DNA from 3 places in the Paenibacillus sp. FSL M8-0228 genome. Region 1 is predicted to be linked to each of the others. Evidence: predicted binding sites of a transcription regulator. Region 1 holds the regulator's gene; each other region holds the start of a gene.

Region 1 (10,710 bases):
GAGCACTTGTTGATAAGAAAGGTTCCTTACATGTGCTAGCAGTCGGCGTTGCATTTCTTGCCGTCAGTTTTTTGGTAGCTGCTTTCTTTATTGAAATGACACCTTGGCTGATGTCTATTATTCTAGTCTTTGTTTTCGGTGGTCTTTCTTTTATTAAAACAGTAATATCCACTATTGTTTCAAGTAGTTTAAAACAAGAAGAAGCTGGCGCAGGAATGAGCTTGCTTAATTTTATAAGCTTTTTATCAGAAGGAACGGGGATTTCAGTTGTAGGAGGCTTATTGTCAATACGTCTTATTCATCAAAAATTTATACCAATCATTAATTTTCCATCTGCTTATTTATATAGCAATATGTTATTGATTTTTTCAGTGGTCATTATAATTAGCGGGATTTTATCTGTTATTGTATATAAACGTTCAGTTTCAGATTCCTGATAAGAGCAAAAAAGGATTACATGCTGAAAATGATCGCATCCTCACGTTTGAAGTAAGTGAATACTCTAAAAATAAATCAAAAGCTCTGCTAACCTTAATTGGTCGGCAGAGTTTTGTGTGCTGATCAGTTTGATTTTACTAGAAGATACGGGAAAAGTAGCAATGCAAAGTGTGCGTACAAGATGGTATTGTTTTTAAATTCGGCCTTATTACAGAAGGATAGGTTAATTTGAATGCTTAAACTTATAATACCAAAAAATCGCTTTCTCATGGGCTGTGGAAAAGTTAGAATATAGCATAGTATCAACTCCGCCGATTACAAAGTTATTTTTAGCATAGAAACGACAAGCTAAAACATTCACATCCTGTGTTTCAAGCATAAGGCCAACAAGATTATTCTGCTTAGCCCACTCGGTTGCTTTACTCAATAAGGCTGCTCCGATTCCCTTGTGTCTCCAGTCTTTAGCAACGGCAATATCCTCAATTAGAGCATAGCCGTTCCAATTAGTACAAAGTTTAATTTTCCCAACACAGTCGTTCTCATCATAATATAAGAAAATAGATTTTCCTTGTTCATTAATATAACTGATATCGACGTCATCATCCTCATACTGTTTAAAATATGGTTCGGGAAAACTTTCTTCTATATATGTCCAATTGTTGTTCTCGTATTTAGGTATAATCCTTCCTGACACTATAAAGCCGTTATTCTCATTTGACTTCTTAAAATCCCCCATATTTGAAAGTGACAATTTAATTATCATGGCTTGTCTCCTCCTGGTTTAATTTCTCTATGCACACTATTCTTAAAGAGAACCACGTTTTCCTGTCTGTTAGATTTATAAAAAGAGTAAAATGGTAGCGACTGTTCAACTATGTGTGATATTTTAGATCCCCTTCGCTTGCTTAAATGATTCATAGCAGTAGTTAGGTGTGCTGTTTAACACAAAAAAGCAGGAAGAATTCCTCCCGCTTTTTGCATGGAAACAATTATTAACGTCTGCGTTGTCTATCGTTTACGCTAAACAAATTAACAGCCAGTGCGTTACCTCTTGCACGTGCAGTGGCTCTTTGATTGGAACGGATGTTCAATCTTCTTCTTCTTAAATCACGTCTGCAATGTCTTCTGCTCATAATATCACCTCCCTTCAAGAAATGAAGGTGCGGTTGAATCTTAGTGGCGTTTATGCTTACGCTTGGAAATTTTGATATTCAAGGCATTGGTTGCTAGTGCATTTCCGCTTCCTGTTTTAGCAGCTGCGGCTTGAAAGACTTTAACGACCAGATATCTGTTTTTCCCGATGCGATGCTTATACGTTTTAACTCTATTTCTGATCATCTGCATATCTCCTTTGCTTAGTTCTGCTATATACATATGTCAATTGTGATAGTAATGTATCAGCATAAATCTATTAGAAGCAAAAAGAAGCTAGTACCTATATCCCTAAAGGTTAACAAAAAAACTCATGCGAACCTGTCTTCGCCTTTTCAACTTTACGTTGCAGGAGATGTTACAGGCAGGTCGGCATGAGTCTAATGTGTAGAATAAAGATAATATGCAGTTTGTATGAAAATTATTTACTATTAAGGGTGTTAAGTTTTTTTTCGTAGTACGCCTCTTGGGCAAGAATATGATTCAGTTGTTCTGAGAGCTGTTTATATTCTTGGCTGGCCTCTGGGTAATTATTTCTTTCGGAAATTACAGCTTCAAGTTGCTTTTCTAAATACCTGAAATGGATGAGTATTTGTATGTACTGAATACGATCGTAGGTTGTTATGTGTGATTTCTCTTCTGCATACAAATGATCCATTGTTGGAACTGCACAGCTTATGACGATAAATATCATAACAAACGCTGAAATTATTATTTTTTTCATTTAATTCCTCCTACAGAGCTATGAGTAATTAATATACCATATTTAGCTAAAAGAAAGAACGATCTATTAGTTTTGCCCATAACAGTATAGCTGTTCAAGATCAGTGGGGGATTATTTGAGATGATGAGGCTGATTTTATAGTAGATACAATAGGAATAGGTTGCTAAAAGGAAAGAATAGTTGTGAGATACATAGTAAGCATAATAACAATACAAAACCGGCTTGCCCTAGGCAGCCGGTTTTGTATTAGGGGATAGAATAACGGGGAAGGAAGAACGAGAAATCAGTGGAAGTCCCGGAAGAGTCCTACAACTTTGCCCAAAATACTGACGTGTGTCAGACGAAGCGGTTCAAAGGCTGGATTTTCAGGTTGAAGCCGGATATGATCTTTTTCTTTGTAGAAGGTTTTAACTGTAGCTTCGTCTTCATCTGTCATAGCTACAACAATATCGCCATTATCAGCGGTCTGCTGCTGACGTACGATTACATAGTCTCCGTTAGCAATCCCAGCCTCAATCATGCTTTCGCCTACAACAGATAACATGAATATTTTATCCTCACCAACAAAGTGTTGGGGAAGAGGAAAGTAATCTTCAATATTTTCTGTCGCCGTAATAGGAAGACCAGCGGTTACTTTGCCGACGACGGGGACACGACTAATGGAGTAATTAATCAAGTTGCTGTTATCCGATTCGTCTTGACCGAGTAACTCAATAGCCCGTGGTTTTGTAGGATCGCGGCGAATGAGTCCTTTTTTCTCTAAACGATCCAAATGACCGTGAACCGTAGAACTGGAGGCCAATCCGACAGCCTCGCCTATTTCGCGTACAGAAGGGGGGTATCCCTTTAGACGCACTTCATTGCGGATAAATTCAAGAATGGCCTGCTGGCGGCTCGAAATCTTAGACATACCGTATCAACCCCATTTAGTAACGTTTGGGAAAATTATAGCATAGAACCTCCGTTCGTACAAACATAAGTTCTAAATAATCCCTAAAAATAATTGCGAACTTTTGTTCTCTTTTCTATTGAACAAAACAAACGTTCGTGTTATATTGTGAAAACATAAGAACAAACGTTTGGAGGACACAACCATGATGAAATATAGCACCTATCAAAGTATTTTTCCAATGAATATAGAAAATTTACAGGAGACCCGAAAAGAGGGTAGGGCGCGTTTTATGCAGATTATTACCCATACTCTTTTACTTAAGCTTCTTATTATAATGATTGTTGCTTGGATTGCAGGAGCAGGTGTACTTACGGTTTTCGCGGCTCCTTCAGCTTCCAAGGAAGAAGTGACTAAACTGACAGTACAACCTGGGGATACGTTGTGGCAGATTGCCGCGAATCATAAACCGGAACGAATGGATACACGGGTATATATAGAAGGAATTGTGCGGATTAACGGTTTAGAGGATCGGGGAGTGCAGGCAGGTCAGGTACTCAAGCTTCCTGACTTATGATCTATAGACTATTAGAGCTTGTCAGGGAGCGTAATGCGGGAGCCTTGACAAGCTCTTTTCTACATGTCAAAGTGTATTATATCTTTGCTTTTATGGAGGGGACACAATTTGGATATAGACAGCTTGGTACAGCGCATTAATGAATTAGCGCGCAAAGCAAAATCCGAGGGATTAACAGAAGAGGAAACCACAGAACGTGCCAACCTTCGGGAAATTTATTTAGGTAACATTCGCCGTAATTTTCGGCAGCAGCTAGAAACGATTGAATTTGTGGACGATGATACATCGAAGGGAAATGACGGGCTGAAGCATTAATGTTGTTAAAGCGCCCAAGCCTGCAATTTGCCTTTTGTTTTAGGTACCTCTCATGGTATCTATATAGATCAGCTTTGAGGCAATTGTTTTAATGTAATATATCTGGGAAGGAATTGAGAGATGGCCCGATCATTTGAAAGAAAAGTACGCAAAAACACAGCGCATTTAAATAAATCGCGCAAAAAGCAAGGTATTCAAACCATTAGCGGCGCAGGTTCTGCAATGGATATTTTCCGTGGACGTAACATTACTGTGCCAATTATGCTGGCTGGTCTTTCTGTATTGTACATGCTTATGAGTTACTTTTTGACTAAGACCGGTATGCGAGGGATGGATTGGCTTGTATTCGGCCTGTACTTGATGCTGGCTGTTATCTTTTTTATCCGTCGTCCTTATCTGAAAGTGGGAAAGGATACTCTCTATATGCTGAAAGGTGGTAGGGAACGTCCAATGACCGCTGGGGACATGAAAGCCATCAAGATTGAAAAGGGTTACGTAACCGTTGAAAGAAAAGGTAAGGGTGGTAATTTTATTTTCACAAAATCATTAGGTCGCTATGACACGGATGCCATTGCAGAGCGACTTGAGAAGTTTGCGCTATCCAATCAGATACAGGTTGACAAGAAATAACTGATTTAGCCTGTAGCTCTGTAACAAAGGCCGTATGATGTTATTTCATATAACATGCTACGGCCGCTTGCTTAATATGGGCACACATAACGATTCAAATGCTTAATCAAGCAAATAGGCGTACATATACTGTGGAAAGAGAGTGGATAATTCAGATGACGATTCAGGCGGTAATGTTTGATCTTGATGATACCCTTTTGTGGGATGAACGTAGTGTAGAAGAGGCATTTGATGCAGCGTGTCAAACAGGCTCCCGTGAAGCAGGTGTTGATCCAAAAGCTCTGGAGGAAGCCGTACGTAAAGAAGCACGCGCTTTGTATGAATCCTATGAAACCTTTAGTTTTACTCAAATGATCGGCATCAATCCGTTTGAAGGATTGTGGGCGAATTTTACAGCAGGTGAGCAGCCTGAATTCCGTCAATTGGAACAGTTGGCCCCTGTTTATCGAAAGGAATCATGGCGCAGAGGACTCCAGCAACTAGGGATAGATAATGAGAAGTTGGCGGAAAAGCTGGCTACCCAATTTGCTTCGGAAAGACGCGCGCGTCCCCATGTATATGAAGAAACGTTTGAAATTCTAGAACAATTGAAGGGACAGTACAAGCTGTTATTGTTGACAAACGGTTCCCCTGATTTACAACAGGAGAAACTGGATGGAGTTCCTCAATTAGCTCCTTTCTTTGATCATGTGGTCATTTCAGGTTCATTTGGTCGAGGCAAGCCGGATCCGTCTATATTCCAACATGCGTTGGGGCTTCTTGGTATTGAGCCCGAACATGCTTTAATGGTAGGAGATAAGCTGACGACTGATATTCAAGGAGCGTTGGCAGCAGGTGTTCACTCGGTGTGGGTGAACCGAAACGCCAAAACCAATACCACAGAGATCAAGCCGAAGTTTCAAATCAAGCATCTGTCTGAATTGGATGGAATTATTCAGTCGTTAAAGTAAGAAATCTACACCTTTAGAAACGAGTATTAAGAAAACTCCCTTCGCTCGATTGTCACAGAGCAGAGGGAGTTTTTTATTTACACAAGGATAAATTCGTAATTATGCTTTAATGAAGGTTGGATCTTCGAACGGTTCCGCAATCCAGCCATTTTCTTCAATGAACAAGCGGACTGCCACGATCTTTTGATTCTCCATTAAAGTGAAGAAGTGAGGTATATTTTCGGGTACGGAGATAACGTCCCCCGGTGAAAGCTCTACGTTAAAATAGCCGATCTCTTCAGGTCCTTTAATGATAAAGATGCCTTTACCAGCGACAATGGCACGGATTTCATCCTCGGTATGGGTGTGAATTTGCTCAAACTTGGCCAGCAGCTCGTCCAAATTCGGCGTTGCTTCAGATAGAGTGATAACGTCCCATATTTTATATCCGCGACGTGCGGCTAAATCCTTGATTTCGGGTTCAAATGTTTTGAGAACAGCGGCCTTTTGATCATCTGTTAAGGTAAAGTTCTCTTGCAGCTCCCCGGACAATTTGGAAGCATCCCAATGTTCATACAATATCTCGTGACTCTCCAGAAATTCACGTACTTGTTCTTCACCGTTAATTCTTTCATTCGTATTACGTATTAAGATTTCGGCCATGTATCTATTCACTCTTTTCCACTCGGATTAATGTTATATAAAGAATACCATGTCTTGAAACGTTGTACAATACAGGATTTCAACATTTTATAATGCAAATGGCTATAGCTAAAGGATACAGGGTTAAGTACGTTCTAAAATGCTACAAACTATAAAAATGGATTAGAGAAGTCATTTTTACAAAGAACAACCTGTATAAAACGTATGTTTTTACTTCAATCTATCTAAATGATACGGTTTCTGCTAAACTAGGATTTAACGTTTTGCGGGGGTGAAGAAATTTGGATAAAGTTAGCTTGCAGGATGCATTACAACGAAGAATACTCCTTCTTGATGGGGCCATGGGCACCATGATTCAACAGGAAGACCTTTCCCCCGATGATTTTGGTGGGGAAGAGCTGGAGGGCTGTAATGAAATGCTGGTCTTAACGAGACCGGATGTCATTCAAGGGATTCATGAAGCCTACTTGAAGGCTGGGGCAGACCTAATTGAAACGAATACATTTGGAGCAACATCCGTCGTTTTGGCGGATTACGATATACCGGAACGTGCCCGTGAAATTAATCTGGTGGCGGCCAAACTGGCGCGTAACGCGGTGGATAAATACAGCACTGCGGACAAGCCTCGCTTTGTAGTAGGAGCTATGGGCCCAACCACGAAAACCTTGTCTGTCACAGGTGGTGTTACATTTGCTGAGCTGATTGACAGCTATCAAGAGCAGGCCTTGGCGCTTATTGAAGGCGGCGTGGATGTACTCCTTTTGGAAACCTCACAGGATACGCTTAACGTCAAAGCTGGAAGTATCGGAATTCGGCAGGCTTTTGAACAGACAGGTATCGAGCTTCCGCTAATGATTTCAGGCACGATTGAGCCTATGGGAACGACGTTGGCCGGACAAAATATCGAATCCTTTTCCATATCACTGGAACACTTACATCCAATTTCGATTGGGTTGAATTGTGCTACAGGTCCAGAGTTTATGCGTGATCATATTCGCTCTCTGTCTGAAATGTCCTCTGCAGCTATTAGCTGTTATCCAAATGCGGGCTTGCCCGATGAAAATGGCCAATACCATGAATCGCCTGATTCATTAGCACGTAAAATGGCTGCTTTCGCTGAAAAAGGCTGGTTGAATATTGCTGGGGGATGTTGCGGTACCACGCCTGAGCATATTCGAGTTATGAGTGATAGTATGGCGCAGTTTGAGCCGCGTCCGCTGGTAGGTCATCATCCTCCTGCCGTATCAGGCATTGAGCCTGTATATATTGAACAGGACAATCGTCCGTATATGGTTGGTGAGCGAACAAATGTTCTGGGCTCCCGCAAATTCAAGCGTTTGATTGTGGAAGGCAAATATGAAGAGGCGTCTGAAATTGCCCGTGCTCAGGTAAAAAGCGGAGCGCATGTCATTGATATTTGTGTGCAGGACCCGGACCGCGATGAAATGACGGATATGGAAGCGTTTTTGAAACTGGTTGTAAACAAGGTAAAAGTACCTTTGGTGATAGATACAACGGATATTAAAGTCATTGATAAAGCACTTCAATATTCGCAAGGTAAGGCGATTATTAACTCCATTAATCTGGAGGATGGTGAAGAGAAATTTGAGAACATGGCTCCTCTTATTCATAAGTACGGCGCCGCTGTTGTTGTTGGTACGATTGATGAACGCGGACAGGCTATTTCACGTGAGGATAAGCTTGAGGTAGCTAAACGTTCTTATGATCTGTTGGTGAACCGTTACGGTTTGGCAGCGGAGGATCTAATTTTTGATACGCTTGTATTTCCAGTAGGAACAGGTGATGAGCAATATATCGGTTCAGCTAAGGAAACGATTGAGGGTATTCGCATTATTAAAGAGGCGCTTCCCGGAGTGCATACTATCTTGGGCATCAGTAACGTTTCTTTTGGTTTGCCGGAAGCGGGTCGTGAAGTGCTCAATTCCGTCTACTTATATGAATGTACCAAAGCAGGTCTGGACTATGCGATTGTAAACACTGAGAAGCTTGAGCGTTATGCATCCATTCCAGAGCATGAGCGGAAACTTGCGGAAGACTTGATCTATAAAACAAATGACGATACTTTATCCGCTTTTGTAGCAGCTTTCCGCAACAAGAAAGTGGAGAAAAAAGAAAAGATATCAAACCTTTCGCTCGAAGAACGACTGGCTTCCTATGTAGTGGAGGGAAGTAAGGAGGGACTCATTCCGGATCTGGAGCAAGCGCTCGTGAAATATTCTTCGCTGGAGATTATTAACGGCCCGCTGATGAAGGGAATGGAAGAAGTAGGACGACTGTTTAACAATAACGAACTGATTGTGGCAGAGGTGCTGCAAAGCGCTGAAGTGATGAAGGCGTCCGTAGCCTATTTAGAGCCGTTCATGGAGAAGAATGAATCCTCAGTAAAAGGTAAGATTTTGTTGGCTACAGTCAAAGGTGATGTGCATGACATTGGTAAGAATCTGGTGGAGATTATTCTATCCAACAATGGTTACCATATTGTGAATCTGGGTATAAAAGTACCACCAGAACGCATTATTGAGGCTTACCGTGAAGAAAAGGCCGACATGATTGGCTTATCCGGGTTGCTTGTTAAATCGGCACAACAAATGGTGCTGACCGCACAGGATTTGAAAAATGCGAATATTGATATTCCAATAATGGTGGGTGGAGCTGCTTTAACACGTAAGTTCACTAAAAATCGTATCCGTCCTGAGTATGATGGTCTGGTTGCCTATGCAAAGGATGCTATGGATGGCCTGGATATTGCCAATAAGCTTATGAATCCTGAGTCCCGTAAAAAAATGGCCGAGGAGATGGAGGCTGAGCGAGAAGCTGAAGCGGCAATCGTCGTGGAAGCCAAGCCGCTCCCTAAACTCACTCGAGCTGTGCGCTCTAACATTGCTCAGGATATGCCCGTCTATATTCCACCAGATACGGATCGCCATGTACTGCGTAACTATCCACTGAATTATATTTTGCCTTACGTGAATATGCAGATGCTAATGGGGCATCATCTTGGTTTAAAAGGCAATGTTGAGCAGCTGCTGGCTTCGGAAGATCCGAAAGCGATTCAGTTGAAGGAAACCGTGGACAGCATCATGTTTGAAGCTGTGACAGACGGAATCATCCAGGCACATGCCATGTATCGTTTCTTTCCAGCGCAGTCGCAAGGGAATCAAATTCTGATCTATGATCCGTCGGATGTGAGCAAGGTACTGCACACATTTACATTTCCGCGCCAGCAGGTAGAGCCTTATCTGTGTCTGGCTGATTTCTTGAAATCAGTGGAATCCGGAGTTATGGACTATGTAGGTTTCATGGTCGTTACAGCTGGTCATGGGATTCAGCAGATATCTACCCAGTGGAAAGATAAAGGGGATTATCTGCGCTCGCATGCACTTCAAGCGGTAGCACTCGAAGTAGCAGAAGGGTTAGCGGAACGACTTCACCATATTATCAGGGATAGCTGGGGTTTTCCGGACCCTGCCGATATGACAATGAAACAGCGGCACGGTGCCAGATATCAAGGCATTCGGGTATCCTTTGGCTACCCTGCATGTCCAGATCTGGAGGAACAGGGGCCGTTGTTCCAGTTGTTAAAACCTGAGGATATTGGCGTTGAGCTGACGGAAGGGTTTATGATGGAACCGGAGGCTTCTGTATCAGCCATGGTGTTCAGCCACCCTCAGGCGCAGTATTTTAACGTCGAAAAGGTTTAACACCTTTATCAGATGGGATAGCAAATACCCTCCGAGCTTCGGAGGTTTTTTGCTGGTCAGCAGGAAGAAGGTTAATGTTATGGAATTTTATTTTCTCGGTACAAATGCAGGGGTGCCTACGATTCAGCGAAATGTAACGTCCATCGCTCTTCGTTTGCTGGAAGAACGAAGAAGCATGTGGCTGTTCGACTGCGGTGAAGGCACTCAACAAGAGGTATTGCGTTCGCCGCTCAAACTAAGCAGACTTGAAAAAATATTTATCACCCATTTGCATGGGGATCATCTTTTTGGTCTGCCGGGGCTGCTGTCGAGCAGAGCGTACCAGGGGGGAACGACACCACTGACGGTATATGGACCGCCTGGAATCCAGCAATATATCGAGCTATCTTTAGGGATCAGCCAATCGCGTATCAATTACCAACTACATATTGTGGAGCATACGGGCGGGGTTCTGTTTGATGACGGACAATTCCGGGTAGAGTCAGCTTTGCTGGATCATCGGATCGACAGCTATGGCTACCGAGTTGTAGAGATGGATAAGCCCGGTAAGCTTAACCAAGAACTGTTGGAGCGATATGGAATCAAGCCCGGCCCGGTGTACGGTAAGTTAAAGCGTGGGGAAAGCGTGGAGGTAGAGGGTGGAGTTATTTTGCACCCTCAGGATGTTTTGG
Region 2 (10,710 bases), 950 kb from region 1:
CGCTTCTTCTTTGGCCTGCTGTTCAATTTCTTTAATCATCTGAGCTGTTTCATGACGAACTTCCTGCTCTACGTTGGTCAGAATAATACTTCTTGCATCCTCCATCGTCAGATTGGAAATACGCTCCAACTCAGTTACCTGACTCTTGTAAATCAAATCAATTTGCTGCTGGGTTTCATCGATTCGTTTCTCTTTGTTGGCCACCTGTTCTTCTTTGCGTTCCAGCGATTCCAATTTTTTATCCAGCGATTCTTCTTTTTGCAGCAATCTTCGTTCCTGTCGTTGAATTTCATTGCGACGTTCACGAGTTTCTTTTTCAGCTTCGGCACGGATGCGGTGAATTTCATCTTTCGCTTCCAATACCGTTTCCTTCTTCAGCGCTTCTGCCTCTTTTTTCGCGTTCTCCACGATTTGCGCGGCAGCTTCTTCCGCACTGGAGATCTTAGCTTCTGCAATAGATTTGCGAATAAAATAACCAATCCCGAACCCAAAGAATAACGCGGCTACAGCAACGAGAACGAACCAGATCGCAGTCATCATACTGTTCACCTCCCCGTTGGTTCCTCCAAGGCATTCCTTGGGACTTTTTGCAATTGTCACATTTACTTTGATCGTCAAACTAAGATAACGACACAAGGTCGTTTCATTTCATATGCACATGCTTTCACATGTACAATTCCGCCTGGCATAGCGGCATCACTTGTTATTTGGCGATGAGAACTCACCGGTGGATTCCGCTTTTTTGGAAGGAAAAAGGGCGTTCCACAAGTATCGTTTCATATATATTTTATTATTTGACAAATGGCATTGTCAAGGGAATGCAAACATTAGTAGAGTACCATGCAGCTTTCCATGTAATAACTAGCTCATCCTATCCGTTCATACTAGCCCAAGGTTCAGCAGCCGTTTGGCAATTATTCCTCCCACTGCAACAATTCCTCGTCATCTGAAGCAGCGTCATGCTCGGCCGCAGTGAGATGATTGACCACTCGGCGTGTCATATCCCCCGAATATCCGCGTCTCATGAGAAAAGGGTAGGTTTTCCTTTTTTTCTCCATTATATCACCACGTACCTGATTCCATTTCTTACGTCCGATCGTCAAAGCACTCTCCCACTCCTCATTATCGGTGATTTCACCTAACGCTTCCCCAATAGAGGCTTTAGAGATGCCTTTCTGACGGAGTTCTTGCCTAACCCACATCTTCCCCTTACGTTGGCTAGTTATACGCTGCCTTGCCCATTGGCGGGCGTACAAATCATCATCCACGAGTTGCTCCCTTTCCAGTCGGACCATTACTTCGTCAATAACAGACTGATCCAGTTCTTTTTGCACCAAACGCTGGGCAATTTCCTGACGTGTGCGAGGCTTTCGCCCCAAATATCGAAGCGCGAGTACATAGGCCTGTTGCTTTTCATCTGCCAGAACAATATCTTCCAGTTCTTTTTTGACGAATGACGTTCCTTTGAACATATTGTACTTGATCATTACATCTTCTAATACAGACAATGAATACGGGCCAAAATGAATGATATAGCGTCCACGTTTGCGTCCCTGTCCCTGCTCTACCCTAGTAATCATCAATTCCTCATGATCCGGAAAAAGAGAAATCTCTTGTTGCTTATTTGCTTCCGCAGAATATTCATCTTCATCGTCCAACTGCAATATGTTTCCCTCACTTTGAAATTCACGAAAGCAGTCTTTGGACAACTGCTACGCAAAAGTTAGATTCCGCTGACAAAGCAGCTTTAATTGATGCAAAAATGCCCTGCACAACTGTGCAGGGCATCAGAATCATGCTATTCAACCGGATTGTGCCATAACCCTGGCTCCAGTTCACAAATCAGGATTCACCAAGCTTTATTCAAGCTCCAACAATTCCTGTTCTTCCTTGGCTTGCTGTGCCAACTCTTCTTCTGTAGGCGGAGCAACCGTCGTAATCAAATTGCTTGCCACCCGAATTTTTTGCTCGATCGTACTAGCAATGTTCGGATTTTCCTTCAAAAATTGCTTCGCATTCTCACGTCCCTGACCAAGGCGCTCACCTTCGTAGGAATACCAAGCTCCACTCTTGTCGACAATGTCATGCTCCGTACCGATATCGATCAAGCTACCTTCTTTGGAAATGCCCTCACCGTACATAATGTCCACTTCAGCCTGACGGAATGGAGGGGCAACTTTATTCTTCACGACTTTAATACGTGTGCGGTTACCCACAATGTCGTTACCCATTTTCAAACTTTCAATACGACGAACATCCAAACGTACCGTAGAGTAAAACTTCAAGGCACGTCCACCTGGTGTTGTTTCAGGGTTACCGAACATAACACCTACTTTTTCACGTAGCTGGTTAATAAAAATAGCAATAGTTTTCGATTTGTTAATGGCTCCAGACAGCTTACGCAATGCCTGCGACATCAGACGTGCTTGAAGACCGACGTGGGAATCTCCCATTTCGCCTTCAATCTCTGCCTTCGGCACAAGTGCCGCTACGGAGTCAACAACTACAATGTCTACTGCTCCACTACGTACAAGGGCTTCGGCAATCTCAAGCGCCTGCTCTCCTGTATCTGGTTGCGATAGTAACAACTCATCAATATTGACACCCAGCTTGCTTGCATACGACGGATCAAGCGCATGCTCGGCGTCGATAAAGGCGGCTTGTCCGCCTGTTTTTTGCACCTCTGCGATAGCGTGAAGAGCTACTGTCGTTTTACCGGATGATTCCGGTCCGTATATTTCAATAACCCGGCCTCTTGGAAAGCCGCCCGTTCCTAACGCAATATCCAAAGCAATCGAACCACTGGGGATCGTTTCCACTTGCATGTGGGTAGACTCACCCAACTTCATAATGGAACCTTTACCAAATTGCTTTTCTATTTGACGGAGCGCCATATCCAGCGCAGCACGACGATCTGACAATAAACTCACATCCTTCATTGTTTGTACTTTAATAATACCTTGTTTTGACACGCTTGCCAAGCATTTTTTCGAACATACATTCGTTTTTTTTATTCACACAGCTCTCTTCTGTAATTACACCTGTCTCTTAAAACAAAAAAAGAACCGCTGGCAAAAGGCTTTGCAACGGTTCTTCCGATAAGGTGATTATATCATGAATATCTATCTAAAACAACTCTACGACCCACACTGTACATAGATGATTAAGAGAGTTTCTCGTTCTCTACCAGCCTGCGCCACAATCTGTACAGAATCGCTTTGACTGATCGCAGTCGGATTGTTTCGCGGTTACCACTCAGTCTCAGTTCATGTACTTCCGTTTCCTTGTCGCGTTCAGCAATGCCAATATACACTAGACCGACTGGCTTCCGTTCGGAATACCCAGGCCCGGCTACACCAGTAACTGAAAGTCCAAAATCGCTGTCCATGATCATTCTCGCCTGCTCTGCAAGCACAAGGGCCACTTCCTTACTCACTGCACCTGGCGCTTGATCCCCTTCCAAATAATCACAAGGCACGTTGAGTAATTTCATCTTCATTTCATTGGAATAGCACACGATGCCACCTTGAAACATAGTAGCACTGCCAGGTATAGAAGTGAGGTGTTCCATCAGCATTCCACCTGTACAGCTTTCTGCCGCACTCACAGTGAGTCCGCGATTGGCCATTAGATCTACGATAACCTTCTCCAGCGTAACATCTTCGCTTGCATACATAAATTCCGAAAGACGCTGCTGAATTTCTACTTCCGTAGCCGTCAGCTTAATCAATGCTTCACTTTCGCTGGCCGCCTTGGTGGATATACGGATCGTGACTTCCCCTTCCTTGGCATAAGGAGCAATCGTGGGGTCTGTCTGGGATTGGATCAGATCTAACAAACGGGTTTCAAGAGCTGACTCACCAATCCCTGCAAATTTTAGCATTTTTGAATAAATTGGCATTTCCTCACCGCTCAATGCCTGCTGAAGCAACCAAGGTTTGGCCTGGTTTGCAAACATCGGTTTGAGTTCCTTAGGAGGTCCAGGCAAAACTACATAAAATTTACCATCCTGTGCAATTGCGTCGCCCACAGCTAGCCCTGTCTCATTTTCAAGCGGAGTAGCACCTTCAATAGAAAGCGCCTGCCGGCGGTTATTTTCGGTCATTTCTACCCCACGGTTACGAAAAAATTGATCTAGCTTGTCCATTGCAAGACGATCTATGTGCAATTTTCGCCCCAATACAGACGCTATCGCATCTTTCGTCAAATCATCCTGGGTCGGTCCCAGACCGCCAGAAAATAAAATAATATCCGCACGCTTCTGAGCAATTCTTATGGCTTCCTGAAGCCGATCTATGTTATCGCCAACCACAGTCTGAAAATATACATCGATTCCAATTGTAGCCAACTCTTGTGACAAATATTGAGCATTTGTATTCACTATTTGTCCGAGCAATAACTCTGTTCCTACCGCAATTATTTCAGCTTTCATCAATTCTTCCTCCTGTACTGCGAATATGATGGGAATTATATAAAGAAACAGCAATAAGTTTAGTCCCTATTGCTGTTTCCATAAAATTTATACTGTTAAACCTTGGAGGAGCTCAGCAAATGGATATTTTTCACGAAATAATCAATACCCGAATAAATGGTGATCAACACCGCTGCCCATATCGCTATTAAATCAAACGGTATACCAAGAAAAACAAACGGGAAATTATTAATGAGCAGCGCTACTATAGCAACAATCTGAATGATCGTCTTTAATTTGCCCCAATTGCTTGCAGCAACCACAGACCCATCCAGCAAGGCAATCTGACGCAGCCCCGTAACCGCAAACTCACGGCTAACAATCACAACAACAATCCACGAATCAATTTTCCCCATTTCTACCAAGGAAACCAAAATGGCGGTTACCAAAAGCTTATCAGCAAGGGGGTCCAACAGCTTGCCCAAATTGGTGACCATATTATTTTTACGTGCCAAATACCCGTCAAGACCGTCCGTGCTGGCTGCTACAAGGAAAATGATAGCCGCAATCAGCTGATTATACGGCAGCTTGAAAGCTCCGATCTCAATCGGTGGCGGATAAAAATCAAAGTCCACCAGCAAAGCCAGCATCATCACCGGGATAAGGCAAATCCGCGTTATTGTAATTCTGTTGGGTAAATTCACAACACACTCTCCCCTGATTATCGTACTTGATTACAAATGGCAGTTTTCGGATTAAATTCAACCCTATGTAAATCGCTTTCGGCGAGCGCTATACACCTGAATTGTCTGCATTTTCGTTACAAGTATAATATGGCGCAAAACGCATGTCAAAATAACCTGCCGCACATCAAGCAACGTTTTTCCTGCAAAATATATGAGGGAAAACGTCTTTATTTCATGTTTGTAAATTGAAGCTCCAATGGCAAATCAGCTTTACGTAGCAATTGAATGATCGCCTGTAAATCATCCCTGTTTTTCCCGGTCACCCGGATTTGATCACCTTGAATCTGACTTTTAACTTTTAGCTTGGAGTCCCGAATAAGAATGTTAATTTTCTTGGCATTATCCTGATCAATTCCCTGCTTCAGCGAAAGACGCTGACGCACTGAACCTAGAGAAGCGGGTTCCAATTTGCCATACTCCACATTTTTGAGGGACAGACCTCGTTTAGCCATTTTAGACTGCAAAATATCAATCACCGCATTCAGCTTGTATTCGTCTTCCGATGCAATCGTAAGAGCTTCTTTCTCAAGCTTGAGGCTACTTTTGCTATCCTTGAAATCAAATCGTGTTTCAATTTCACGCTCCGTCTGATGAACCGCATTTGTTAACTCCTGCATATCCATTTTGGAGACGATATCAAATGAATTTTCTGAAGCCATCGTTTCACTTTCCTTTCCACAACAAAGTTCAATATCTAATTATAGGCTAGTCATTTACAAAAATCCAATAATCGGTTGACTAAAAAGGCGTTCTTGCCAGTTTTCCTGACAAAAACGCCTTTATTTCATTTACGGTCAAAATATCTAATTATGGCTTCGTGTTGGAGTTCGGAACATATCCAAAAGTCCAAGCACAATGTGAGCAAGACCAAAGCCCAGTATGCCATAGCCCCATGCATTCGGTGTCAGATAATAGCCCAGTAAACTGACAATTATACCGAGCCCAGTCACAATCCAGCTGACGGTCATAACGTATACACCTCACTTTGCGGAAAATGAAATGACTGCCTTTCCAGGAATTACAGTCATTAGTATTTCCTCGCACCAAGGCGTTTATTCACCATTAGTAGTTGTAGAATCTGTACCACTTTGTGCTGAATCCGTACTGCTACCTGTCGTAGAATCTGCAGGTAAACCCGTCACCCCTGCACTCGTTCCGGTCGAAGAGGCTTCTCCTTGCTGTATCAGTACACGAGTAGTCGATTTATTATCTGTTATCGGTTGACCTGCTACGGAAATATCTGTGGCAGAAGACCGCCCTGATTTGATATATAAACCTTCTGGACCAATATCGAAAGACATGGCATCTCCACTTTTAGTCATACCATAACTCAGCTTTTCTCCACGGGAATTTTCTCCCTTGTATACTTCAAGCCAGCTTTCACCCGTAGCTTTAATATCAACCTTGGCTGTGGCTCCCGTTGCACTGGAAACTTTAAAAATCGTCGTCTTGCCTTGCTTGCCGTCCTGTGCCACAGTTACACCTTGTTGTGGAGTAGTCGTATCCGGCTGTTGTCCAGTATTTGGAGTAGTAGCATCCGTATTCCCCGTACCATTTGGCTGAGTTTGCCCGGTTTGCCCCGCACCAGGAGTCTGCCCACCAGCACCATTTGGAGCCGTCGTTTGACCATTGTTCGGCTGTGTCGTAGTGGTATCAGGAGTAGACGTGTTTGGTGTTGTACTTGGTGTTGTACTTGGTGTTGTACTTGGTGTAGTAATCGGTGTTGTGTTTTCTGCTGTTTTTGGAGTTGAATGGTTGTTGCTCACCCAATAAGCATAAATAACCCCAACAATGAGAACTAGAAAAAGCCACATTAACGCTGTAGGCAACCATTTAAGATTACCAATCGTGGCGGGACGGCTGGAGCGTTTCTGTGTAACAGGCTCCATGACTGCTTCCGGTTCAGGTTCAGGCACATTGCTTTGATGCCCTTCCAGAATCTCATCAGGATTCAACCCGACCGTTTCAGCGTATGTTTTAATAAAAGCTCTGACATAAAAGCTTCCCGGCAGCACTTTGTAATCGCCCGTCTCAATGGCTTCCAGATAACGTTTGCGTATCTTCGTCATTTCCTGAACATCGTCAAGGCTCAATCCTTTTTGCAGCCGGGCCTCCTTTAATTGCTGACCCAGTTCTGACATGTCATCATCTCCTTGTGTAATTACGCTTATTTAAAGATCTTCTGTATAACTGGCTGTAAAGGTATCATAAATAATTTCCTCAGCCGGATTATTGCGAAGTTCAATAATGATATTGAAATCGTCAAAGCTGTATCCCGACTCACGTACAAATACATCAGGATGCTCAATCACTTTAGTACTTGGCATGCTCATAATTTCCTGAAGCAGGTGATAATGTCTTTCATTTGACCGAATTGTACTCACAATACCATCAATAATAAACACATTGTTTGGGTTCATTTCTTCTTCAGAGAGCTGACTGCGTACCGTCTGTCGTAGTAGCGTCGAAGATACAAAAGTCCAACGCTTCATTGCGCATACACTACTGGCAATAATGGATTCCGTTTTGCCCACACGTGGCATCCCGCGAAGACCGATTACCTGATTGCCGTCCCTCTTTAATACTTCACCCAAAAAATCGACCAGCAACCCAAGCTCATCGCGTGTAAAGCGAAATGTTTTACGATCATCCGAATCCCGATCGATGTAACGGCCATGTCTTACTGCCAATATATCAACCAGTCTCGGAGCACGTAAGGCCGTGACTGTAATGTTGCTCGCTTTTTTTAACGTGTCTCCGAGAATACGTATCTTCTCATCATCGTCTGTTTCAAGCAACATCCCCCGTCTTTCACCTTCAACACCGTTGATCGTCAGTATATTAACCCCCAGAATACCAAGCATGGAAGCAATGTCTCCCAGCAGTCCGGGTCGATTTTTATGTATCTTGTACTCCATGTACCACTGTTTCGTTTCTTCCGTCACGTTAGCACCTCATTCACATTCAAACCGTCAACAACTCCAAATCAAAGCATTATTGTATCATAAAATAACATCTTTCGACAAAACCAATTATTGAAATTTGATAGGCTGCATTGTGTTGTAAGCCTCAATCACGTTTATGATATATAAATTACAATGGAATTACAAGAACAGCTCTGTAACCATTACAGAAAAGCCCCCAAAAGGGAGCTTTTCATGTTGGTTCTTACTTATGCGTTGCTCTTGGCCAATTTAACCATTAGCCGGGCGATGGTGTGACGCTCGTCCTCATCGGCAACTCCCCACAGTTCTTTCAATGCGCGGTTGGAGTGGTTGGCTGGATCGACCTTCTCATCCAGAAAATCACCGATTTCATAAGCAAGCTCTGAAATGGTATCTTGGCTGATTCCCAGCTTCTCCGCTTGCTCTACACGCTGACCGAGGAACTTTTTCCAAACATCAAAATTCTGAACAACTGTTGACATACTTAAATCCTCCTTAGATGATTCAGATTTAAAATCAACAGTTGTAATATGCTCTTCTCAGACGCTTACTATACTGGTGGATTCCTCCAAGCGCTATTTCCCTTAAGTCACCCATCCTCCGTTAGGACTTATGACCTGGCCATTAATATAACCTGACTCAGGAAGCGCAAGAAAATAAACCAGGGATGATATCTCATCAGGTCGAGCCAATCGTCCGGCAGGAATTTCTTCTTCCAAACTGGTAATTTCGCCTTCATCTAAATGATCCAGCATCGACGTATTCACTGCACCTGGAGCTACTGCATTCACTGTCACCCCGGAAGGTGCTACTTCTTGAGCCAGCGCTTTAGTGAAAGCGTTAATGCCTCCCTTCGTGGTGGAATACAACACCTCGCACGAAGCCCCACATATCCCCCACACGGAGGAAACATTCACAATGCGGCCATAGCGTTGGGAAATCATATGTGGCATAAAAACCTGCGTACACAGAAAGGTTCCCTTAACATTGACTGCCATCACTTCGTCCCATTCCTCTTCCGAAACATCTGTCAACAGCCCATAATGAGATAATCCGGCGTTGTTCACAAGAATATCCGGCTTCATCCCGTGATTATCCAGCTTTTCCCGCATGCGTTCGATCTGCTCCTTGCTCCGCAGATCCGCTGACACGGTCATTACCTTGCCTGAATAAACCATGCAACGACGGGCAACTTCATTTGCTTTTTCATGGGACTTCATGTAGTGAATGACCACATTCATCCCTACAGCTGCAAAACGCTCAGCAATAGCCGCACCAATTCCGCCACTCGCTCCTGTAATCAGCACAGTTGTATCGCCAATCGCTTTTAATTCTCCGCCCTCAGTGGTCATCGTTTCCCTCTCCCTGGACATTACGGACTCACCACTAGTGATATTGCGAGTTGATCCCACTGGATATGGTCTTTCAGACGGCGATTTACATCCTCAAGCGTAATACTTTCATAAATCGGAAGCAGTTGGAAAAAATCACTGCCCCGGAAGCGATGTCTTGTAAATTCATGCGCAATATTTTCTGGTGAATTGAGTGTACGCAGATAACCACCGATTTTCTTTTTGCGTGCCCGTTCAAAATGTTCTGCTGCGAAGCCCTGCTTCTGGATGGACTCCACCTCTTCACGTATTCTCGCCAACAGCCGATCCGGGTCTTTGGTATCTCCACCGATTGCGGAAAATGCATATTGCTGCGTACTATTGTACTCATGGCCAAAACTGTCCGAAATCAGATCCTCATCGTAGAGCTTTTGATACAGTTGTGTACTGGAACCAAATAGGAGATCAAGCATCAGCTTGGTTTCCAGATCATGACGAAGCAATTCTTCACCCGTTAAGCCTACTTCAGCCTCCTTGAATCCAAACAGTAGCTTTGGCAGAGAAACGGCCAGCTTCACCTCACGACGTGGTTCTGCAACTGTAGTGGGTTCATCGTCGAAAATCCGCTCAATCTCTCCCTGCGGCTTATAGTCCTTTTTGGCCTGATTGTTACGTACCAGCTCTATTACTTCAGCTGGATCCACTCCTCCCACTACAAAAAGAATCATATTGCTTGGGTGGTAGAAAGCTTCATAGCAACTGTACAGCGTTTCCTTTGTAATCGTACTGATGGATTGAATCGTACCTGCGATATCAATATGCACCGGATGGACCTTGTACAACGCCTCGATCAGACCAAAGTAACTCCGCCAATCGGGGTTATCTTCATACATATTGATTTCCTGGCCAATAATGCCTTTTTCCTTCTCTACATTTTCATCTGTAAAGTAAGGATGTTGAACAAAATTGACCAGCGTGGTCAAATTTTCTTGAATACGCTCAGTTGCCGAAAACAGATATACGGTTTGATCAAAGCTCGTAAATGCGTTCGCCGATGCACCATTAGAGGAAAAGGTAGCAAAAATATCTCCTTCAGGCTCTTCAAACATTTTATGCTCCAAAAAATGGGCTATGCCATCCGGCACCTTTACGGGCTGTTGACCTTCTACGCGGAAATGATTATCAACCGAGCCGTATTTAGTCGCAAATGTGGCGTACGTCTTCTGAAAACCCGGTTTGGGCAACACATAAACGTGTAAGCCGTTATCCATTACTTC
Region 3 (10,710 bases), 1.1 Mb from region 1:
GCTGGTTATGATCCTCGCGCTCGTCCGTGGTACAAGGATGCCAAAACCAAGGGAGAAATGTATTATTCCTCACCTTACACCGATGCAGGCAGCAATGACTTCACCATTTCTATTGCTAAACCTCTCAAAGATTCCAACGGCTCTATCACCGGGGTAGTCAGCGAGGATATTATGTTAAATGATATGACAAAAATCATTAAAGACATAAACCTGAACGGATTAGGCTACGCATTTCTGATTGACCAGAATGGAGTTGTGGTCGCACACCCAGACAGCAAGCTGGCCGGTAAAAACCTTAAGGATACGCCCGAGTTGGGTTCATCAACTGCGGCCCTGCTGAGCACAGCTTCGGGAAAAACAGACTATACCTATAATGGCAGTGACCGTCAGCTTTATTTTAAAAAGATGCCTAGCACTGGCTGGATTGTAGGATTGTCCATTTCAAAAGATATTGCTTTTCAGGAGTATTACTCCACTCGTAATCAGTTGATTATTACCGTTGCTATCATCTTGGTCGTTGCTATGCTGCTGGCAATCTGGGCGGCAAACAACTTTATCAAGCCAATTCGGAAGCTTCAAGTGAACGTCAAACGTATAGCTGAAGGCGATATGACAGCTCGTGTGGACATTAAGGGTAAAGATGAAATTGCCAGCCTGGGTACAGATTTTAATATCATGTCTGATAATCTCTCTCACCTGTTGCGCAAGGTATCAGATACTGCAGGCGATGTCAGCTCAGCTTCCCATGATATGCATCAGCACGCTAAGGATACTGGAACCATCGCGTCACAAATCTCCAGCGCAGTTCAGGAACTTGCCCAAGGAGCGAGCGACCAAGCTGAGGCTGTATATTCCGGCTCTGAGAAGCTGACTCACATGACAGGCTCCATCGACCAGATTGGCGAAAGTGTCAAACGGACCCAAACTGCCGTATTCGAAACAGATTCTGCCGTGCTTGCAGGGTATGAAACAGCTGAACGTCAAGCGAAACTGGCCGCCGAGTCCAGACAAACGACGACTGCGGCAGGGGAAGCCGTAGATTCACTCACGCTAAAAACTCAGGATATTGAGCGGCTGGCCGGAGCCATCCATGATATCGCCGCACAAACAAACCTGCTGGCCCTCAATGCATCTATCGAAGCAGCACGGGCCGGGGAACACGGACGAGGTTTTGCCGTCGTCGCGGGAGAAGTGAGAAAGCTGGCTGAGCAAGCTGGCAGTTCCAGTGACAGTATCATGAGTAAGCTGGAAGAAATTAAGATTGCAGGAGTACAAAGCGCGGAGGAAATGAAGAGGGCTCTTGCTGTAACTGTAGAACAGGAGCACGCTGCCATTGCAACGAGACAGGCGTTTGAGTCCATTCGTGGCGCTTCTCAGCATATGCTTGCCCAAATTGAGGACGTTACAGCCGCCGCAGATGATCTCCGTGTGAATGCCGGGCATATTTCCGACGTCATTTCCAGCGTTGTCGCTGTTTCTGAGCAAAGTGCAGCATCTACAGAGGAAGTGGCCTCCTCTGTGCAAGAACAAGGTCATGCCATGAATAATATTGCTGACCTTTCTGCCAAACTCGATTCTCATGCAGATCTTCTATTGGAAGAGGTCAAACGCTTTAAATTGTAGAACTTACAATCTTCACAATAACGGTATACAAAAGAGGGTGCCCTCAGCCATTATGGCCGTACGGGGCACCCTCTTCGTTGTTTTTTATCAAGCGTTATACAACCTACTAAGCCGTATGTAGATCACACCTCTTAGTAAGCAGCCTGTCCACCTTTGGTGTCCAGCTTAGGAAGAAGCGTGAATTTGCGGCAAGTCCTGTTGTGCCATCTCATCTCCAAAGAATAGGTCGTCCAGCGAACTGAGCGTTCCATCCTCTTCCACTTGGTAGACAGACATTTTTTCACCATTCACCTGAAGTTCGATAAAGCATCCCCAGCAATAAAATTGATGGGAGCCAATTTTTCCGATATCTTTGGAATTACAATTCGGACATCTCAATAAACTCACCCTATCCATTAACAGAATATATGGCTTTTTCCAGACGCTGCTCGCTTAATGGGGGAACCATAACAGCATTTTCCCCGATGGACATCTCTTCGGTGCAGGGCAGCCATTTCCGCCCCTCTATAATATCCGATACAAAACCATCGCTGATTTCCAAGCCTATTATGTTATTGCCCATTTCCTGGTCAAAATAAACATCCGAGATGTGCCCGAGCATAAGCCCTTCCTCTGTTAGCACGGATAGATCCTTCAGTTTACAAGGCCCAAGCAAGTACGTATGTTGTATATCATGGGCCTCCATTTTACGCACAGCCTGCTGATTGCGAATCATGATCGCATCCTCACCGTAAGCAACGATGTCATCCCAAGCAACCATTTTCACGTGAGAAGAAAAAAGTCCCTTTCCTTCCAACTCGATCCCTGAGATTCGCCAATCCGCTGTCACCATAAAGTCATGTATTTTACCAATCTGCTTCCCGTCCTCCACATCGAAAACGGCAAGTCCGATCATATCTTGAAGCTTCATATATAGGGTACCTCCTCATTCTGCAATCTGAACGAAGGTGCGGTCCTTTTCCTACATGCCTGTCAGACCTTGCTTCCGTTCATGCAATGAAATGGAAAAACCGCCCCTCCCTTCTTATTAAAATGCGGAGAAATCCCTAGTACCTAGTACGCAGCCGCTTCCATATGGTTTCAATTTTCTTGGCCGTGTATTCCATTTCTTCCGTAGTATTACCCAAACCGAAGCTAAACCGAATCGCTGAATGTAAAACATCTTCAGGAAGATCCATCGCCTGCAATACATGCGATAGCTCTAAAGATCCGGAAGTGCAGGCTGATCCGCTTGCTGCTGCGATTCCTTCCATATCAAGGTTCATCAGCATGGTCTCTGTACCAATGGCCGGAAAGCTAACATTGAGAACATTAGGTAAAGAATGATCAGGGTCACCGTTAATCACAAAATTTTGGCTACCCAGAGTGTCTTCCAACCCTTTAAGCAACGTCTGGCGAAGAACCGTATCGTGCGCCCCACGCTCCTCAATGGAAGCATTAGCAAGAGTTGCGGCTTTAGCCAGCCCCGTAATACCGGCGATATTTTCTGTTCCGGCACGGCGTTTCTTTTCCTGAAGTCCCCCATGCATTAGCGGCTGAAGGCGTGTACCTTGGCGGATATACAATGCCCCAACCCCTTGCGGTCCGTTAATCTTATGACCAGACACACTCAGTAAGTCAATCGGGAGGTTCCGGCAGTCGATGGATATATGACCGAAAGCTTGAACCGCATCTACATGGAATACAACTCCATGTTCTCTCGCAATCTGCCCTACTTCTGAGATCGGCTGAATGACGCCCACCTCATTGTTGGCATACATCATGCTGATCAAAAAAGTATCTGGTCGAATGGCAGCCTCGATATCCGCAGGGTTCACGCGTCCAAACCCGTTGACCGGGACATAAGTTACCTCATACCCCGCTTTTTCCAGCTCATCACAAGCATGAAGCACTGCATGATGTTCAACCGCAGTTGTAATCATATGCCCTGAAGTACGGCCGTCTGCCGTAGCCGTCCCAAACAGGGCCAGATTATCACTTTCTGTTCCTCCGCTCGTAAAAATAATTTCTTCAGGCTTGCAGCCCAAAGAGGCCGCAACGGCATCCCGAGCAGCGCTGACGGTGCGCTTGGCATCGCGGCCAAAGGCATGAACGCTCGAAGCGTTGCCGAATTGGCCAGTCATGATGTCCATCATAGTCTGCGCAACCTCAGGATGCATAGGAGTCGATGCGGCATGATCCAGATAAATTCTGTTCATGTTATCCACCTCAAATGTAGAACATATATAAGTCGTTATCTACACAAGCATACAGGAAGCGAGTTAAAGCCGCAAGGGTAAAGGGTTTTTGCGATTTTTGAGCTAGTTACATCAACAAGAAAAAATAACGATCTACAAACCTTTTTGCGGGTAACTTACGGGTAATGATTAGAAGCCTTATTGGCATACGCCAGTAAGGCTTCTTTACAATTCACTTAATTACATTGTCTCATTGTTTTACTAAGTATATCTCCAAAGGAATTCCCTAAAAGCCATTGTCATGTTTTTTATCATTATCATTGGTCTGCAATTTCAAACAATGATTTTTCTAGCTGATCTTGCAAGTCTGTTCTTCCGTTGAAATTCTTACATATACGTCTGTCACGCTGTACACTTCCATATTTTTGATAAATATATTCATAACAAGCGGTTCGTAATTTATCAGGCATCTATGCATCACATATTATTTTTAGACAGGTTATCTGAATTCTTCCCATGTGATTAGACCTAGAAAAATATTCCTATGTTTGATAGACTACTTTTTATGAAGCAACAGAGTTCCAAGAAAGGCAGGAGTAAAAAAGAATGCCCTGTGATAAATGTGGGAAAGAAATACCCAAAGGAAGCGCCTTCTGCAATTATTGCGGAAAGGAAGTAACTATCAATATTGCACCGCAAGAAAAAACATCCGAAATTAGGAATGATGGTTCGATTCCTAAGAAGATCAGCTATAGGAAGAAAATTATTATCTCAATTGCTCCATTTCTTATTTTATGTCTTATTATCGTAAGCTATTTAATTGCTGCTCCCTATATCAGTTATATTCAGGCCAAGTCATTAATGAATAACGGTGAATTTGAGAAAGCAAATCAAGCCTTCACCAATTTGGATGGGTACAAAGATTCCGATGAGTTGATTAATGAAACCAAATATCTAAAGGCACAACACCTGCTAAAAACTAAAGAATACGAAAAGGCTATTGAAATGTTTATCAATTTAGTCAATTACAAAGATAGTGTCAAGCTAAAAACAGAATCAACATACTTACTGGCAAAGCAAAATTCCTCTCAGGATAACTACGCTTCAGCAATTGAATTACTTGAACAAATTCAAGAGTATAAAGATTCCTCTAATTTGTTACAGGAAGCGAATTACCGAGAAGGAGTAAAACAATTCGATTCGTTTCATTTTAAAGAAGCGACGAAGTTATTCACTGCCAGTGGTAACTATCAAGACTCAGGGGAATATCTGGCTAAAGCATTCTTGCTAGATCATTTTCAAGGGATTTGGAAAGATACGTCCGGCTATGAAAATCTGACTTTTAAAAACGGTGAAGTAATCAAAGTATTGTTCCCTAACTCACAGGATAAAAGCACTTATACCTGGTCAACCACTCTCATCGGTAATAAATTACACGACGATAACGGCACAATATACTACCTAAAAAACGATAAACTGATCGCAAAAGATAAAGACGCATACCTTGGTTCTACATCATTTGTTAAGACTGGAGATTACGAAGATATTCCACCAGAAAAACTTGCTCCTCAAATCGGAATGACTGAACTGGAAGTTATAGACTCCAAGTGGGGACTCCCGAAACACGTAAACAAGACCACTACTGCCTATGGTGTAAATGAACAATGGGTGTACGATCATTACAAGTACATCTATTTTGAGAACGGGATCGTAACAGCAATTCAAGACTAATTCATCATGTGTAGCCCTGGGAGAACCGAGGGCTACATTACTGCTGACACTATATCCTCCAGCTTAATCCAACTATAATCATCTTCCCCACGGAACAGTTTCACTTCACGTCTAGCAGTGTTAATTGACGTAACTACACCAGTCATAACCGTGTCGTCAAACGGGCTAAATACGGTCACGCTGACAGGCTGACGTGAGTTGTAAGACTCTATTAAAGCTTGTTCAATCAATTGTACCTCCTGGTCGTCCAACTCCGGTTTGCCTCTCCGTTGACGGTCCTTCATAAGCTTCAGGTATGCTTCCTTGTGTTCAGGGATGATGATCCGGCTGCTTTCCCATAAGCCGTTATCTTCTAATTTTTTAGACATGTATGTAGCCTCCTGTATTCTGATGTACAAATTATATTCCGAACACACGTTCCTTACAAGAGGATGAAATATAGAAAAATATCCCTTATACTGATAAACTATAAAAAAACACGAGGTGAACAATCAGATGCCAGTTTTGTTAAAAAAAATATGCCTTTCAATAGTTACAGTCTTCTTCTTTTGCTCGATTATAATCCCCCACGCATCCGCACAGAAACCTTACGAGAATTTTAATACTGTAGGTAATTGGACACTGGGCTCTGCCTTTTCGGACTTACAGCCACAGCTCAAGAACATGAAAATTGAAACAGAATATTATCAAATCGCATACAGTGGGGATGTTGCTTTCTTTGACGACAATCAATATCTTAACTTCCACAACGGAATTCTTGAATATGCAAGTGTTTATCAAAAGGGAAAAGGTATCAAAAACAAATTTGTGGTGGGCGATACAGTAAAAAAAGTCGTCGATAAACTAGGAAATCCCTTAACTAAAATGAATACATCAGATTCAATTTATTATTCCTATGGTAATGATTACACTGACCCTGAGCTGACGGTAGAAATAAGGAACGGTAAAGTAATTTCCGTGCAGCTCGAAAAAATCACAGAAGGGTTCCCGGACGAAAATAGGGCAGTTCAATACTATCTGAATAATAACAAAGATAAAATTAGTTTCATAAAATGAATGAACCCCGGAGCAATCCGGGGTTTTAATATTATGAAAACTTGTTAAAAATTCTAGTAGCTTGGCTCTTAATACCCTCTAATTTTTTCTGGGCACCTTATTGATCAAGTTGAATATAGTACGACTGTGAAGTGAAAATAATAAACGGAAGGTGTGTTTTGAATTATGTTTCAATATCGTTCGATGCATCAATCACCAGGAACCTTTACAGTCCCCACACAGCCAGCAATGCCCATCCCTCAAATTCCTTATGGAAGCAGCGGTGGTCTCAATTCAGTTAATATGACAAATATACTAGGACAATATCAACGCCCGACTGAACAACCTCCTGCACAAATGTTGAGTCTTTATCAACAATTAAAAGCAAACCCGACCTTGCTAAAAAAAGTAATTCAAATGCGCCCTCAAAATATACAACAGGCTTTGGAGATAGTTCAATCTGATGGAAGTAGCCAAGGAGGAGTTTACGATCACAGTACTCCTAGAAGCAGGGCAGTAGAAGACTATGATTATAGACCTCTTCCAGGGTTTTGTTATTTTAGATATAGCCTTATTTTTACCTGGACAGATGTATTTTTAATGTGGCCTGTGACTAATATCTTTGGTTTTGTTATAGGTTACTGTTTCTTTACACCATGCGCAGTGCCAGATAGTCAAATTATTTTTGCTTTATGTTAATTTCACAAATAATTCTAAGGCGATATCCTCTTTTTCAGAATAACGCTGATGAATAAGACATAATTAAGCTGATGAATAAGACATAATTAAAATGAAACAATAAAAAGGACTCCGTACTGGTTACATACCAGCGGAGTCCTTTTTCACATCTACTCTAAATTCAAACTGATTCCTCATGAAATAGCTTCCGTTAATCTTAATCGACTCCGGTGTAATCTTCTCCACTATTCCACCGTTGTCCACAATATCTATCAAATCCTCACCCAACGGCTGGACCACATATACTCTTACCTGGCTTAAAGCAGCTGCAAATAGTTCGATATCCGACTTTAACACTTTATATGTGTGATTCATTCTGATCACCTCAATTAGCTATTCGATGGATTGTGTAAAAACCCCTTCTATGTATAAATCCCAGTCTAGGAACGTTTGTTCTTGACCGAAATATAAATTTGTATTATTGTTCATATTAGTTGATAGGTCTGTCCGACTTGTCCGAAAAATCCACGTATAAAAATGGCATAAAAGGTGGTATAATAAGGTCTATATTCCGGCTTTGTCCGAACGGGTGGTGTTTATGAGATCCGATTTTGTAATTAAACTTATCGAGGCGTTTAACAACAACGACGATGAAAACTTTAAAAAAACGGTCCTTGAATTGTCCGAGGAGGAAAGAAAAAAAGGAAATGTTCAATTAGCAAATAAGATAACAACATCTTTAAAATCGAGAAACATAAGTCCAAGTACAAAGAAAAGAGAACCCACATTTTCACCTTCTTCAGGTCTTAAGATGTTTGAACCCACGGGTATGTATACCCCTCGGGATAAGACATCTAATAACAGTTTAATCGACTGGTACCATCCTCAAGAAGTTCAACAAGATTCGCTAATCCTAAGTAAAACAATATCAGGTCAAATTGAATATATTATTAATGAATATGAAAATCGGGATCAGTTGATCAAATTGGGGCTCAATTTTGAAAACAGACTATTGCTTTGTGGTCCTCCAGGTTGCGGAAAAACTTCTACTGCTTTTTCTCTATCTAAGTCATTGTCTTTGCCTCTAGCTTATGTTCGACTAGATAGTCTAATTTCATCCCTCTTGGGCCAAACAGGAACTAACATCAGAAAAATTTTCGAGTCAGTTGATAAGAAAAATGTGATTCTCTTTCTTGATGAATTTGATGCAATTGCAAAAAAACGTGATGATAAAAATGAATTAGGGGAATTAAAACGAGTAGTTAATACCTTACTACAGAATATTGATATGCTTTCAGACGATGTTCTCATAATTGCGGCGACTAACCATCAGGAATTACTCGATGCAGCTGTTTGGAGAAGATTTAATACAGTTTTGTATCTTGAATTACCCGATCAAGAAATGAGAGTCAATTATCTTGAAACACAACTAAAGAAATTCGAACTAAATATACAAGCGGATATTAAAAAGGTCGCTGATATTAGTAAAGGCTTTAATTTTTCTCAGCTTCATGATGTTGTTGTAAAAACCGTTAAAAATACTCTTTTTCATCAGAAAAGAATTTCAATTTCCACAGCTGATTTTGTAAAAACAATTACAAATATGCTTCTTTTATTTAATGAAAGTGCTGTGGACGCGTCGTATCTTCATTTGCTTAAAAGTAACGGCTTAACCCTAAGAGAAATCAGTGAAATAACCGGCATACCTAAATCAACCATTTCTGATCGAATTAAGGAGTTGAATAAGGTTGAATGATCGAAGAAAACCAAATAACAAAAATAAAGATCCAAAATCACATTTTTGGATACCTGATAGCGAAGTAGATCTGGTGGAATATAAACCACGATCGATACCAACACCAAGAGACATTAATCATGTTGAACACGGCACAAATTTAGCAAAAGGAATTGAAGCGATACGAAAGTCACACCGTCAAAATAAAACACCAATCTCAGATAATATAATTATTTTTAAAGTTGAACTAGAAGAAGGAGACACGATTGATGATCGAGGAGACTTCGAAAAATTATTTACGAAAAACAAGTTGATAGTTAATTCGATTAAAAAGTCCAACGTAGCAATTGTTTCAACTTCTCCTGAGAACTTAAAAGAGTTTGACCGAAAGTTGTCACAGTATACACAAAAAGATGGGAAATCTCATGATTTTTTTCAGTATATAAAATCGATTTCTTCCTACGCTTCTGAAGATAAACTTGCTCAATCGCTTAAAGACTCTAATGCGACTCAAGATGTACAAATAACTTTGATTCCTAGTTTAAAGTCTTCTGATTATGAAAAAATGATTGAGTTTCTATCTAGTAATATATTATCAGTGCAAGGTGAGTTGTTAGACAACGTTATACTTCAAAACAATACACCTGTACTACGAGCGCTTATTCCTTCCAGCGGACTAAAAGTATTGGCTGATCAAGAAATAGTTCTCGAAATAGGAAAAACACCTTTTTTCAAAACTGAAACTGAAGGTGGTGGTCAGGCTGAAATTGATTTGGACGATGTAAAAATCGAATTTTTACGTGACCCTAAGGAACTACCAATAATTTGCATACTAGATGACGGGGTATCTTTACCCGAGAGCATGAGTGATTGTATTGCAGGTGAGTATATATCTGAAGATTTAGAGTTTGCTCCAACCTGCGAACATGGTACAAAGGTTGCAAGTAGGGCAATTTTTGGTGATGATATAGACACTCAAGTATTAAACAAACAACTTATACCAAAGGTCCGAATAATCGATGCTGCAATTAGTGATGGGCTAACACCCTTAGATGAACCCACTCTTATCAAGAGGATACGTTCAGCTGTTGAAAACATTAAAGATCAAGCAAAAATATTTTGTTTAGCATTAAATCAGCAAGATTCACTATCTGGGGACTTCATCAGTAATTTAGCTTTTGAACTTGATTCTTTGACAAAGAAATATACGGATTATGGCATTCAATTTGTGGTACCTACAGGAAATCATAAATTATGGTCTTATTATTCATCATTGGATGATATCATAGATGATGATGCGTCGAGAATGGCAGCACCCAGTGAATCTTTTTACGCTCTCACTGTTGGTTCTATATCGAGAGATAACCATCCGGATAGCATTTCAGGTAGAGATGAATTATCCCCCTTTAGTAGAATTGGCTTCGGATTTGCTGGTTCACCAAAACCGGATTTAGTCTACCCAGGCGGCAATGTTTATATTAAAGATAATAAAGGATTTATATCTGCAAATTGCGCCGCCTATGTTATAAATAATGAAGGGAAATTAACCCAAGAATTTGGGACAAGTTTCTCGACGCCATTAGCAGCACAAGAATTAGCCTTGCTTACAGAACATATCCCTGAAAATGATATAATGATAGCAAAAGCACTTCTACTTCATCATGCCGAAACGCCCCATATTGACTCTTATAATTCATCTCAAGATTTTAGAGAGCTACATTCAAAACTGTA

Evidence for each region. Region 1 encodes LexA, which represses DNA repair genes until DNA is damaged. Its sites were predicted from a motif close to CGAACATATGTTCG; they were not measured.
Region 2: the regulator LexA is predicted to act here: its motif matches at 2,991-3,004, upstream of recA (recombinase RecA).
Region 3: the regulator LexA is predicted to act here: its motif matches at 5,939-5,952, upstream of MKY98_RS19145 (YolD-like family protein).

What each region holds. Positions count from the first base shown of each region.
Region 1 covers NZ_JBBOXA010000001.1:3,197,459-3,208,168, reverse strand. Annotated here, with positions in the region: partial or broken gene tet (Tet(L)/Tet(K)/Tet(45) family tetracycline efflux MFS transporter) at 1-437, shown strand, start outside; gene MKY98_RS14145 (GNAT family N-acetyltransferase) at 662-1,201, opposite strand; gene MKY98_RS14140 (hypothetical protein) at 1,431-1,571, opposite strand; gene MKY98_RS14135 (hypothetical protein) at 1,612-1,776, opposite strand; gene MKY98_RS14130 (hypothetical protein) at 2,012-2,314, opposite strand; gene lexA (transcriptional repressor LexA) at 2,598-3,224, opposite strand; gene MKY98_RS14120 (LysM peptidoglycan-binding domain-containing protein) at 3,412-3,780, shown strand; gene MKY98_RS14115 (DUF896 domain-containing protein) at 3,889-4,095, shown strand; gene MKY98_RS14110 (hypothetical protein) at 4,216-4,725, shown strand; gene MKY98_RS14105 (HAD family hydrolase) at 4,881-5,675, shown strand; gene MKY98_RS14100 (1,2-dihydroxy-3-keto-5-methylthiopentene dioxygenase) at 5,775-6,317, opposite strand; gene metH (methionine synthase) at 6,599-10,039, shown strand; gene rnz (ribonuclease Z) at 10,119-10,710, shown strand, end outside.
Region 2 covers NZ_JBBOXA010000001.1:2,244,444-2,255,153, reverse strand. Annotated here, with positions in the region: gene rny (ribonuclease Y) at 1-540, opposite strand, end outside; gene MKY98_RS10600 (regulatory protein RecX) at 915-1,664, opposite strand; gene recA (recombinase RecA) at 1,860-2,921, opposite strand; gene MKY98_RS10590 (competence/damage-inducible protein A) at 3,164-4,432, opposite strand; gene pgsA (CDP-diacylglycerol--glycerol-3-phosphate 3-phosphatidyltransferase) at 4,528-5,115, opposite strand; gene MKY98_RS10580 (YajQ family cyclic di-GMP-binding protein) at 5,325-5,816, opposite strand; gene MKY98_RS10575 (hypothetical protein) at 5,961-6,125, opposite strand; gene MKY98_RS10570 (RodZ domain-containing protein) at 6,210-7,298, opposite strand; gene MKY98_RS10565 (DUF3388 domain-containing protein) at 7,329-8,102, opposite strand; gene MKY98_RS10560 (DUF3243 domain-containing protein) at 8,330-8,584, opposite strand; gene ymfI (elongation factor P 5-aminopentanone reductase) at 8,687-9,454, opposite strand; gene yfmH (EF-P 5-aminopentanol modification-associated protein YfmH) at 9,475-10,710, opposite strand, start outside.
Region 3 covers NZ_JBBOXA010000001.1:4,289,503-4,300,212, forward strand. Annotated here, with positions in the region: gene MKY98_RS19120 (methyl-accepting chemotaxis protein) at 1-1,623, shown strand, start outside; gene MKY98_RS19125 (hypothetical protein) at 1,789-2,001, opposite strand; gene MKY98_RS19130 (PRC-barrel domain-containing protein) at 2,012-2,533, opposite strand; gene MKY98_RS19135 (cysteine desulfurase family protein) at 2,670-3,821, opposite strand; gene MKY98_RS19140 (zinc-ribbon domain-containing protein) at 4,407-5,531, shown strand; gene MKY98_RS19145 (YolD-like family protein) at 5,564-5,899, opposite strand; gene MKY98_RS19150 (hypothetical protein) at 6,027-6,587, shown strand; gene MKY98_RS19155 (hypothetical protein) at 6,753-7,265, shown strand; gene MKY98_RS19160 (hypothetical protein) at 7,386-7,619, opposite strand; gene MKY98_RS19165 (AAA family ATPase) at 7,843-9,000, shown strand; gene MKY98_RS19170 (S8 family peptidase) at 8,993-10,710, shown strand, end outside.